3 regions of the Bradyrhizobium sp. NBAIM08 genome follow, and region 3 is predicted to be linked to each of the others. Evidence: predicted binding sites of a transcription regulator. Region 3 holds the regulator's gene; each other region holds the start of a gene.
The links. The regulator LexA, encoded in region 3, represses DNA repair genes until DNA is damaged. The targets are predictions, from matches to a motif close to TGTTCNNNNTGTGTTCNG.

Region 1 (4,176 bases), on a different contig from region 3:
ATGCGGTTATAGGTCCGCAGGCAGTGGTCGGCGATCCACAGCAGCGTATTGGCGTCCGGCGGGAAGTAGATGCGGACGATGTCGGCCTTCTTGTTGGCGACGAGATCGACGAAACCGGGGTCCTGATGGCTGAAGCCGTTATGGTCCTGGCGCCAGACATGCGAGGTCAGCAGATAATTGAGCGAGGCGATCGGACGCCGCCACGGCAGCTCCCGCGTCACCTTCAGCCATTTGGCGTGTTGGTTGAACATGGAATCCACGATGTGGATGAAGGCCTCGTAGCAGGAGAAGAAGCCGTGCCGTCCCGTGAGCAGATAGCCCTCCAGCCAGCCCTGGCAGAGATGCTCGCTCAGCACCTCCATGACGCGGCCGTCCTGGGCGAGGTGCACGTCGTAAGGCTCGGTGGGCTCCATCCAGACGCGTTCGGTGGCTTCGAACACGGCGTCGAGCCGGTTCGATGCCGTCTCGTCCGGGCCCATGATGCGGAAGTTGCGCTCCTTCGCGTTGAGGCGGATGACATCGCGCAGGAATTTGCCGAGCTCGCGCGTCGCTTCCGCAACGACTTCGCCGGGCTGCGTCACCTCGATCGCGAAGCTGCGGAAGTCGGGCAGCTTCAGCTCCTTCTTCAGCACGCCGCCATTGGCATGCGGATTGGCGCCCATGCGCCTGACGCCTTCGGGCGCAAGCGCCTGAAGCTCGGCAACGAGCGCGCCGTTGCCATCGAACAGCTTTTCCGGCTCGTAACTGCGCATCCAGTCTTCGAGCACCTTGAGATGCTCCGGGTTCTCGCGGCAGCCTGCGACTGGCACCTGATGCGCGCGCCAGAAGCCCTCCACCTTCTTGCCGTCGACCTCCTTCGGGCCGGTCCAGCCCTTCGGGCTGCGCAGCACGATCATCGGCCAGCGCGGCCGCTCGACGGTTGTGCGGCCGTCGCGGGCATGCTGCTGGATCGAGCGGATGCTGGCGAATGCGACGTCCAGCGCATCGGCCATGGCCTGGTGCATCAATTTGGGATCGTCGCCGCTGACGAACAGCGGCTCATGGCCGAACCCGCGGAAAAGGTCGCGGATCTCCGCGTCCTGCATCCGCCCGAGCACGGTGGGGTTGGCGATCTTGTAGCCGTTGAGATGCAGGATCGGCAGCACTGCGCCGTCATGGGCGGGGTTCAGGAACTTGTTGGAGTGCCAGGACGCAGCGAGCGGGCCGGTCTCGGCCTCGCCGTCGCCGACCACGCAGGCGACGATCAAATCCGGATTGTCGAATGCGGCGCCATAGGCGTGCACCAGCGCATAGCCAAGCTCGCCGCCTTCGTGAATCGAGCCGGGCGTTTCCGGTGCCGCATGGCTCGGAATGCCGCCGGGGAAGGAGAACTGCCGAAACAGCTTGCGCAATCCATCCGCATCGCGCGCGATCTCGGGATAGATCTCGCTGTAGCTGCCTTCGAGATAAGTGTTGGCGACCATGCCCGGACCGCCATGGCCGGGACCGCAGACATAGATCACGCTGACATCGAGCGCCCGGATGACGCGGTTGAGATGGGCGTAGATGAAGTTCAGGCCCGGCGTCGTGCCCCAATGACCCAGCAGACGCGGCTTGATGTGCTCGGGCCGCAGCGGCTCGCGCAGCAGCGGATTGTCGAGCAGGTAGATTTGCCCGACCGAGAGGTAGTTGGCGGCGCGCCAATAGCGATCGAGCAGATCGAGGTCGCTGCTCGCTTCGGCCGTTTTTTGTTGGATTGTCATGTTCCTGCCGACCTTCACTTCGCGATCGTCACCAACCCGGTTCCGGGGCGATCGATCCGTCGGGCATGAAACGGGATGGTCGTGACGGCCGTGTTGCGTGAGGTCAAAGGCAGGCGCGCGAAGTTTAGGCAGCTCTACTGTGCATGGGGTTGTTTTCACGTTTTTGGTTTGTGTTCTTGATTTGTTCCTATGTCGTGCTATCTTGGCTGCATGAGTCCAGCATCCTCTCATGCTCTCAAGCACCCGCCGGTCACGGCGCCCTCCGAGCCGGCGGGTGCGCCTTCAGATTTCCCCGAGCTTGGCGTCGCCATCGACCGCGCGCGACGGCGAGGGCGGGGCGCGCAGTCCAACGCCAGCGGCCGTTACGAGGCCGAGGCGCGCGTCGCTTTCGACGACGGCTGGCAGAGCCTCGACGAGCTGCCGCCGTTCAAGACGAGTGTCGCCATCGACACCTCACGCAAGGTGATCACCCGCAACGATTCCCCCGACATCGGTTTCGACCGCTCGATCAATCCCTATCGCGGCTGCGAGCACGGCTGCGTCTATTGCTTCGCGCGGCCGACCCACGCCTATCTCGGCCTGTCGCCGGGGCTCGACTTCGAGTCAAAACTGTTCGTGAAGCCCGAGGCGCCTTCGCTGCTCGAGAAGGAGCTTGCGGCTCCCGGCTACGAGCCGCGGATGATCGCGATCGGCACCAACACCGATCCCTACCAGCCGATCGAGCGCGAGCGCAAAATCATGCGCGGCATTTTGGAAGTGCTGGAGCGCGCAGGGCATCCCGTCGGCATCGTCACCAAGTCGGCGCTGGTGCTGCGCGACATCGACATTCTCCAGCGGATGGCCAAGCGCAACCTCACCAAGGTCGCGATCTCGGTCACCTCGCTCGATCCGAAGCTGGCGCGCACCATGGAGCCGCGGGCCGCGACGCCGCCGAAACGGCTGGAGGCGCTGAAGCAGCTCTCGGACGCCGGCATTCCCACCACGGTAATGGTCGCGCCCGTGATCCCCGCACTGAACGATTCCGAGATCGAGCGCATCCTCGATGCCGCCGCCCATGCCGGGGTCAAGGAAGCCGCCTATGTGCTGCTGCGGCTGCCGCTGGAGGTGCGCGATCTCTTCCGCGAATGGCTGATGGCGAACTATCCGGACCGCTATCGCCACGTCTTCACCCTGATCCGAGACATGCGCGGCGGGCGCGACTACGACGCCAAATGGGGCGAGCGGATGAAGGGCACCGGACCGATGGCCTGGACCATCGGCCGCCGCTTCGAGATCGCCTGCGAGCGACTCGGCCTCAACAAGCGGCGCTCCAAGCTGACCATTGATCACTTTGCGCGGCCGAAGCGGAACGGTGATCAGCTCAGCCTGTTTTGAGCGGACACGTGCAAGAGGTGTCGCATGCTCAAGGAACTCACCGTGCCGGTGCCGCGGCTGACCGTCATCACGCTCGGTGTGAACGACATCCGCGCCAGCATCGCCTTCTACGACGCGCTCGGTTTCTCGCGCCGGCTGAAGGAGACCGGCGAGGCGGTTGCGTTCTACGACACCGGCGGTCCGGTGCTAGCGCTTTATCACTGGGATCGGCTCGCGGCGGACGCGTCCTTGGAGGACCAGCCGAGGCCCACGACCTTTCGCGGCATGACGCTTGCCTGGAATTGCGTGACCCGCGAGGAGGTCGACGAGGTGCTGGCATTCGCCGTCGAGAAGGGGGCCACCTTGCTGAAGGCGGCGCACGCGACCGATTACGGCGGCTATTGCGGGTATTTTGCCGATCCCGATGCACATGTCTGGGAAGTCGTGGTCGCACCCGGCATCGAGGTGGGCGAGGACCGGCGGGTGCATCTGGCGGAGTAGGGCGGGCGGCCTGAATAACGGGAATATCCTGGGTTCCCGGTTGCGCTGGCGAAGCCCCCTGGCGCACGATCCCGGCCATGATTCGGGACCCCTCCGCCAAGACCCCAGCCAAAGCCGCGCCGAAGAAAAAGGCCGCGCCGAAGGCTGTGCCCGCCAAGGCGGCAAAGATATCTGCGGCCGATGCTGCGAAGGTTCCTGCCGGTAGGAAAGGCATCATTGCCGTTGCTCCTCCGAGCTTCCGCCGCGAGCGCGCGCTGATCAAGCGCGGCGTCTGGCCGGTCGCGGGCTGTGACGAGGCCGGCCGCGGCCCGCTCGCAGGTCCCGTGGTGGCCGCCGCTGTGATTCTCGATCCCGACCGCATTCCGCGCGGCATCGACGATTCCAAGCGCCTGACCGCTGAGGAGCGCGAAAAGCTGTTCGACAAGATCTGCGCCACCGCGCAGGTCTCGGTCGCCGTCGCCTCGCCGGCGCGAATCGACCGCGACAACATCCTGCGCGCCTCGCTGTGGGCGCTGAAGCGCGCCGTGGTGGCCCTGCCCGAGGCGCCCAGGCACGTCTTCGTCGACGGCCGCGACCGGCT
Region 2 (4,176 bases), 110 kb from region 3:
GGATCAACAACAAGATCAGCGTCAGCGCGCCCCCTGTTCTGAGCCTCTCGGAGAGCCAGTTCCATTCGGGCTGGACGGTCGGCGCGGGCGTCGAGGCGATGTTTGCTCCGAACTGGTCGGTCAAGGGCGAGTACCTCTATCGCAGCCTGGGCGGCGAGACCTACTTCTCGGGCGTCTTCCCGGTCAACACCGGCACTCTCGACCTCCACACCGTGCAGGTCGGCGTGAACTACCACTTCGGCGGCCCGGTCGTCGCCAAGTACTGAGCTTCGTCTCTGACGCATCATCGTCACGAAAGGCCGGCCTCGCGCCGGCCTTTTTGTTTGTTGCGGCCGCCCGTTCGCTCGCGCTTTTCGAAGGGGTGTGGCCGCTGGGTGACACAACCTTTGGCTTCAATGGTGTAAAAGCAATGACGTTGCTTGAGTCATAAGGTCCGCTGCTCTTCCGCTCTCCGGAAGACCGGAATGAGAAATGGAAGTGGGGAATGGATATGAAGAAGCTTTTGCTGGCTTCGGCCAGCTTGTTCGCACTCAGCGCGTTGGCACCGGCCTCGGCGGCCGATTTGGCGGCCCGCCCCTACACCAAGGCTCCGGTGGCACCGATCGCGGTGTACAACTGGAGCGGTTTCTACCTCGGCGCCAACGCCGGCGGTGGCTGGAGCCGCAACTGTTGGGATCTCACCAGTGTCGGCCCCTTCGTGGTCGCTCCGGCGGTGGCCGAAGGTTGTCACAATGCGACCGGCGCACTCGTCGGCGGCCAGATCGGTTATCGCTGGCAGTCCGCCAACTGGGTGTTCGGTCTCGAAGCCCAGGGCGACTGGGCTGACCTGAAGGGTTCGAACATCAGCTCGCCTGCCGCGCTCGCGCCGCTGGTGAACGAGACCAGGATCGACGCCATTGGCCTCTTCACTGGCCAGGTCGGTTATGCCTGGAACAACGTGCTTTGGTACGTGAAGGGCGGCGCTGCCGTCACTCACAACAAGTACACTGGTAGTTTTGGCGGCGTTACGCTCGACACCGCGAACGAAACGCGCTGGGGCGGTACCGTCGGCACCGGCATAGAATTCGGCTTCGCTCCGAACTGGTCGGTCGGTGTCGAATACAACCACCTGTTCATGGGCAGGCACAACGAGACCTTCACCTTCCTCGGCGTGACCACTCGCACCGACAGCATCAAGCAGGACGTGGACATGGCTACCGTTCGACTCAACTACACCTTCGGTGGCCCGGTGGTCGCGAAGTACTGATCACGATCGACGTCACATCGTCACGAAAGGCCGGCCTCGCGCCGGCCTCTTTGTTTTGGCTGGGTGCTCCGCGAGCGGTTCCGCGCGTTCCTGCTGCCAGATCCCGCCAGCACGCCAACAATCCGTTGACGATTCGCAAGTCCCACTGGAAATCCGCCGCCGTTCTTCCTACGTTCGCTGCCATACCCATCGGCGCCGATCCCGGTTCCGGGCGCAGCGCGCCTTTTTTGTTGGCGCGATCGCGCACCTTTGGGCTTCCTTGAGGGCAACTCGGATGGATGAAGTGATCAAGGCGAAGCGCCAACAACAGAACGCGGGCTCCAGCCTGCGCGCAATTACGATCCGCGGCGCGCGCGAGCACAACCTCAAGAATATCGACGTCGAGATTCCCCGCGACAAGCTGGTGGTGTTCACCGGGCTATCCGGCTCCGGCAAATCCTCGCTCGCCTTCGACACCATCTATGCCGAGGGCCAGCGCCGCTACGTCGAATCGCTGTCGGCCTATGCCCGCCAGTTCCTGGAGATGATGCAGAAGCCCGACGTCGACCAGATCGACGGCCTGTCGCCGGCGATCTCGATCGAGCAGAAGACGACGTCGAAGAACCCGCGCTCGACCGTCGGCACCGTCACCGAAATCTACGACTACATGCGCCTGCTCTGGGCCCGCGTCGGCGTACCCTATTCGCCGGCCACAGGCCTGCCGATCGAGAGCCAGACCGTCTCGCAGATGGTCGACCGCGTGTTGGCGCTGCCCGAGGGTACCCGCCTCTATCTGCTCGCCCCCGTCGTGCGCGGCCGCAAGGGCGAGTACAGGAAGGAGCTCGCCGAATGGCTCAAGAAGGGCTTTCAGCGCGTCAAGATCGACGGCACCTTCCATGAGCTGGCGGAAGCTCCTAGCCTCGACAAGAAATTCCCGCACGATATCGACGTGGTGGTCGATCGCATCGTGGTGCGTGCCGATATCGGCCAGCGCCTCGCCGAGAGCTTTGAGACCGCGCTAAAGCTCGCCGAAGGCCTTGCCGTCGTCGAGTTCGCCGATGCGCCCGCGGCGGCTGCGCCTGCGGAGGAAAAGAAGAAGACCGCGAAAATCCACGACAAGAGCGGGCCCGAGCGCATCCTGTTCTCGGAAAAGTTCGCCTGCCCGGTCTCCGGCTTCACCATCCCCGAGATCGAGCCGCGCCTGTTCTCCTTCAACAATCCCTACGGCGCCTGCCCCGCCTGCGGCGGCCTCGGCGTCGAGCAGCATGTCGACGAAGACCTCGTCATCCCTGAGAAGGATCTGACGCTGCGCAAGGGCGCGATCGCGCCCTGGGCCAAGTCGTCGTCGCCCTATTACGTGCAGACGCTGACCGCGCTCGGCAAGCACTACAAGTTCACGCTCGACACCAAGTGGAAGGATCTGCCGAAGAAGACGCAAAACGCGATTCTCTACGGCTCGGGCGAGGACGAGATCAAGTTCTCCTACGAGGACGGGGTGCGCTCCTACGACACCAAGAAGCCGTTCGAAGGCGTCATCACCAACATCAACCGCCGCTACCGCGAGACCGAGAGCGAGTGGGCCCGCGAGGAGCTGGCGAAATATTTTCACGACGTGCCCTGCGAGGGCTGCAAGGGCTTCCGGCTCAAGCCCGAGGCGCTCTGCGTCAAGGTCGGTGGCAAGCATATCGGCGAAATCTCGGAGCTGTCCGTGAAGGGCGCCGGCGCATGGTTCGAGACCGTGCCGGAGGCGCTGAACGCGCAGCAGAACGAGATCGCGGGCCGCATCCTGAAGGAGATCCGCGAGCGCCTCACCTTCCTGCTCGACGTCGGCCTCAATTATCTGACGCTGTCCCGCTCCTCCGGCACGCTGTCCGGCGGCGAGAGCCAGCGCATCCGCCTCGCCTCGCAGATCGGCTCGGGGCTCACAGGCGTGCTCTACGTGCTGGACGAGCCTTCGATCGGCCTGCACCAGCGCGACAACGCCCGCCTGCTCGATACACTGAAGCGGCTGCGCGACCTCGGCAACACCGTGGTCGTGGTCGAGCATGATGAGGACGCCATCCGCCTTGCGGACTACGTGCTCGACATCGGCCCAGGCGCCGGCATGCATGGCGGCAACATCGTCGCCGAAGGCACGCCCGCCGAGATCATGCGCAACCCGAAATCGCTGACCGGCAAATACCTGACCGGCGAGCTCGAGGTCGAGGTGCCGGAGCGGCGTCCGCCGAACCATCGCCGCACCATCAAAGTGGTGAACGCGCGCGGCAATAACCTCAAGAACGTCACGGCGGAAATTCCGCTCGGCCTGTTCACCTGCGTGACCGGCGTCTCTGGCGGCGGCAAGTCGACGCTGCTGATCGATACGCTCTACCGCGCCATCGCCCGCAAGCTGAACAACGCCAGCGAGGGCGCCGCCCCGCACGACCGCATCGAGGGCCTCGAGCATATCGACAAGATCATCGACATCGACCAGTCGCCGATCGGCCGCACCCCGCGCTCGAATCCGGCGACCTATACCGGCGCCTTCACGCCGATCCGCGAATGGTTCGCCGGCCTGCCGGAAGCGAAAGCACGTGGCTACGAGCCCGGCCGCTTCTCCTTCAACGTCAAGGGCGGCCGCTGCGAGGCCTGCCAGGGCGACGGCGTCATCAAGATCGAGATGCACTTCCTGCCCGACGTCTACGTCACCTGCGACGTCTGCAAGGGCAAGCGCTACAACCGCGAGACGCTGGAGGTGCTGTTCAAGGGCAAGAGCATCGCCGACGTGCTCGACATGACTGTCGAGGAAGCTGCCGAGTTCTTCAAGGCGGTGCCGCGCGTGCGCGAGACTTTTCAGACATTGCACCGCGTCGGCCTCGACTACATCCATGTCGGCCAGCAAGCGACGACGCTCTCGGGCGGCGAAGCCCAGCGCGTCAAGCTGGCAAAAGAATTGTCAAAGCGCGCCACCG
Region 3 (4,176 bases):
TTCGATAGGGCACGCCTACGCCGAGATTGATCCCGACCTTGGCGGCGTCCTCCCAGCGCAGGAAGCTCTTGGCGTCGTGCAGGTCCTTGATGATCAGCGGCAGGCCCGCCTTCCATGTACGTCCGGGCAGGCCGAATCCGCGCGGAAATCTGGTGTGGCGGGAGTTGAATTCGAACATGTCCGCCGTGCCGTAATAGCCATCGACGAGCCCCATCTCATGCGAGAGATCAGGATCGTTGTGCCAGAGCTCGATCGCGCCGACATGCGCCTCGTCGTCGCCGCAGAACAGCACCAGCACGGCTTGCAGGAATTCGCCCGCGAACACCGGCACCGCCACGCCACAGGTGAGGCCGGCCGCAACGGCCTGATCGGTCCGCTTGAAATAGGAGTTGGCGAATTTCGTGAGGATGACGGGGTGGGCACAGGCCCAGGCCTTGCCTGGAAGTCCCTCGTCATATCCGAAGTGCAGCTCTTCGCTGACGGCCTTGAACGCGGACAGCCCTTCGTCGTAGAGGCCGCCGCCGAATTCCAGCCGCATGCGCGCCCGGTCGGGTACCCAGAGTTCAACGACGCGAATGAAGGTCTTCATGGAGCCTGTCCGCCGCCTCAAGCCATTGCAGCATCGGTCATCTGGCTGCGGAGCGGACGTTCAAAATTCAGGCAGGACGGCTCAAACTTCGTGCGGCGACGAGGCGCGGAGGCTCGCCGATCGAATGTCCTGAAACACAAACTCACCGGGCTCGCCGGCCTCGGCCGGCGACGGTAATTTCAATCCGGGCCTCGCCCCGTCGGGCGCAGGGCGTCAGCCGATCGGCAAGCGCGTGATCGTGGGCGGCCGCGTCTCGGCGACGATCTGCGGCTTGTGCTCGCGCTCGGGCACCGGCTGCGTCACCGGCAATTGCAGCACGGTCGCGCGCTGGCCTTCGACGAGCTGCGTCACCAGCACGTATTTGCCGTCGGGGAATTCGATCGCGTCATGATGGCGATCGGGAATGTGCGGGTCGATCTTGCCGAACTTGCCGACGCGAGAGTTCACGGTGCGCGTCCAGATCCAGCGGTTGTCGTAGCGGACATTGTCGGCGAAAGCGAGCTCCGTCCCCGGCAGCAGACAGACCGCGACGGAGGGATCGGCTTCGGAAGCGAAACCGCGCGTCGAGGTGCCGCGGAAGGTTGTCGTGACGATCGTCTCGCCGACTTCGGCGGGGCGCGTCGCGACGGCATGCAGGCTGTAGTCACACATCGGGTGCTCCTCATGCTGGGATAGCGACCCGCGTCTCTTTCGAGGCGCAGGCCTCTATCAGAGTGGAAGCATACAACGCTCTGCTCGGTTATGGGCAAATCTGCGGCTCGCGTCCGCAGCGCGCGATCACATTATCTTTCCCGGATTCGATAGGAACAAACCTCGCGTCCTTGCATTCGGCCGGAGCTATCAGCACTGCCGGCACAACTCTACCGGTGAAGCAGAGCGAGATTGCTGTGCGCCTGCGCGGGCGAATGTCGCGCGGGAGGATGGACCGGACAGCCGGCGCAGAACCAGAGAAACCGTCCAGCCGGAGCGGACAAGTATCCGCTCCGATCCTGGATCGCCGATGCCGATCGAAACGCGCGCGGCGCTTGATGTTTCCCGTATCAGTACTTCCGGTAAAGCCCGATCAGCTTGCCCTGGATCTTCACGCGGTTCGGCGGAAGAATGCGGACCTCGTAGGCGGCATTGGCGGGCTCAAGCGCGATCGAGGCGCCGCGGCGGCGGAAGCGCTTGAGCGTGGCCTCCTCGTCGTCGATCAATGCCACCACGATGTCGCCGGTATTTGCGGTCTCGTTGCGCTGGATCAGCGCCATGTCGCCGTCGAGGATGCCGGCCTCGACCATCGAATCGCCGCGCACTTCGAGCGCGTAGTGCTCGCCCGAGCCGAGCATGTCCGGCGGCACGCTGATGGTATGGCTGCGGGTCTGCAGCGCCTCGATCGGCGTGCCGGCGGCGATGCGGCCCATCACGGGCACCGCGACGGGGCGCTCGCCCTCGTCCGCGGGCGGGCTGGAGCTCGCGCGCACCTTGCCGAGATTGCCCTCGATCACGCTCGGGGTGAAGCCACGGCGATTGCCGGCGGCGGCCTGGAGCTCGGGCAGCTTGATCACCTCGATGGCACGGGCGCGGTTGGGCAGGCGGCGAATGAAGCCGCGCTCCTCGAGCGCAGTGATCAGGCGATGGATGCCTGACTTCGAGCGCAGGTCGAGCGCATCCTTCATCTCGTCGAAGGACGGCGGCACGCCGCTTTCCTTCAGACGTTCGCTGATGAACCGCAGAAGCTCGTATTGTTTGCGCGTCAACATCTCGACCAAAGTCCCCCGGTTGATGTCGTTCGATTCCGACACGATGAAGCCGGCACTAAGCCGCTACATCCTCGAAACAAATCATGAACGGACACTATATGTTCGATATGTGTTCCGCAACTGCTTAATTTATGGTGAACGCGGCCAAGCTCGCGGAATGCGTGTGGCTGGGCGGCTCAGACGGGCAGCCGGAGCACCTCGCAAGGCGTGCCTGCCTCGGCCTTCGGCGCGAACGGTGCGCGCACCAGAAGTACCTGTGCCGCAGCGAGATTCGCAAGAAGGGAGGAGTCCTGATGGCTGACCGGAAGGGCGACGCGCGTGCCGTCGTCGCGCTCCTCCAGCCGCGCACGCAGATAGTCCTCGCGCTGGTCGTTGGCGGCGAGATCGCGGCCCAGCACGGCGCGCTCGCGCCGATGATGAATCGCTGAACGGCCCGACAGGGCGCGAATCAAGGGGACCATGAACAGGAAGGCGCACACGTAGGACGACACGGGATTGCCGGGCAGGCCAATCACGCGCATCGCGCCTATCCGACCGTGCATCATCGGCTTGCCCGGCCGGATCGCGATCTTCCAGAACGCCATCGCGATGCCTTCGCCCTTGAGCGCCTGCTGGACCAGGTCGTGGTCGCCGACCGAGGCACCGCCGGTCGTGATCAGGATGTCGGCGCCGCTCTCGCGCGCGCGGCGGATGCCGGCGGACGTCGCCTCCAGTGTATCGGCGGCAATTCCGAGGTCGATGGTCTCGGCGCCCTCGCTGCGGGCGAGCGCATGCAGGGCATAGCCGTTGGAATAGACGATCTGGCCGCGACCAGGCGTGGTGCCCGGCATCACGAGCTCGTCGCCGGTGGCGAGAACGGCAACCCTCGGGCGGCGGATGACGGCGAGATGCGGATGATTCATTCCGGCGGCAAGGGCGAGATCGCGCTCGGTGAGGCGGATTCCCTTGCGCAGCAGCACGTCGCCTTCGCGGAAGTCGACGCCTGCAGGGCGGATGTGCCGGCCGAAACTGGCGGCTTCCTTGATCGTCACATGTTTGCCGTCGGCAGCCGTGTCCTCCTGGATCACGACGGCATCGGCGCCGTCGGGAACGACGCCGCCGGTGAAGATCCGCACGGCTTCGCCGGGGCCGACGCTTCCCGCGAACGGCCGGCCCGCCGCGACCTCGCCGACGACGGTCAACCTCGAATCGTTTGCCGCGTCGGCCGTGCGTACGGCATAGCCGTCCATCGCCGACATCGCCTCCGGCGGCTGCGTGCGCCGCGCCGCGACATCGCGGGCGAGCACACGATGGTAGGCCTCGTCGAGGCAAACCATCTGTTCAGCCAGCGGCTCGACGCCGGCCAGCACCGCGGCAAGCGCGTCAGAAACCGGCATCAGGGCCACGGGCGAACTCCTGCTGAGCACATCAGTCAATGGGCGGCGAGAGTTCTAGCCGAGTGCAGGCGTGAGGCAAAGCAGCACGCGGGATGATTTATCCTGCGTGATCGCGGGGTGGAGGAGGTCGGCTCAACTCCGCCGCGGCATGATGCGGAAGGCGAGACAGACCGGAACGAGGATTGCCATGGCAAGGACGAGAATGACGAGCGCCACGGCCAACATCGTTCAACGCCCCGTCGGATCGCCCGGACTGATGTCCGCGACGTCGGGCGGCTTGGGACCCTGATCCTTGTCCGGCAGCGGGTCCGCCTGGGATTTTAGGTCGGCGGCCTTGCTGATCAGCTTGGCGGAGAGGTCAGAATCCGAGGTGGTTCTGGCGAATTCGAGCAGGAGAGAGGCTTGCTTGGTGAGATAGGTCTTGCCCAGCACGTCGATCAGTCCAATGTAGAAGTCCCAACGGACTCAT

Region 1: I6F37_RS18210 (PA0069 family radical SAM protein) is a predicted target of LexA. The motif match lies at 1,914-1,931, and genes of this name have one in related genera.
Region 2: uvrA (excinuclease ABC subunit UvrA) is a predicted target of LexA. The motif match lies at 1,407-1,424, and genes of this name have one in related genera.

What each region holds. Positions count from the first base shown of each region.
Region 1 is NZ_JADYVR010000005.1:50,347-54,522, forward strand. It holds gene I6F37_RS18205 (phosphoketolase) at 1-1,742, opposite strand, end outside; gene I6F37_RS18210 (PA0069 family radical SAM protein) at 1,953-3,116, shown strand; gene I6F37_RS18215 (VOC family protein) at 3,141-3,596, shown strand; gene I6F37_RS18220 (ribonuclease HII) at 3,674-4,176, shown strand, end outside.
Region 2 is NZ_JADYVR010000001.1:62,417-66,592, forward strand. It holds gene I6F37_RS00300 (outer membrane protein) at 1-266, shown strand, start outside; gene I6F37_RS00305 (outer membrane protein) at 491-1,246, shown strand; gene uvrA (excinuclease ABC subunit UvrA) at 1,521-4,176, shown strand, end outside.
Region 3 is NZ_JADYVR010000001.1:171,789-175,964, reverse strand. It holds gene I6F37_RS00845 (GAF domain-containing protein) at 1-589, opposite strand, end outside; gene I6F37_RS00840 (hypothetical protein) at 803-1,240, opposite strand; gene lexA (transcriptional repressor LexA) at 1,630-2,331, opposite strand; gene glp (gephyrin-like molybdotransferase Glp) at 2,508-3,716, opposite strand; gene I6F37_RS00825 (hypothetical protein) at 3,936-4,139, opposite strand.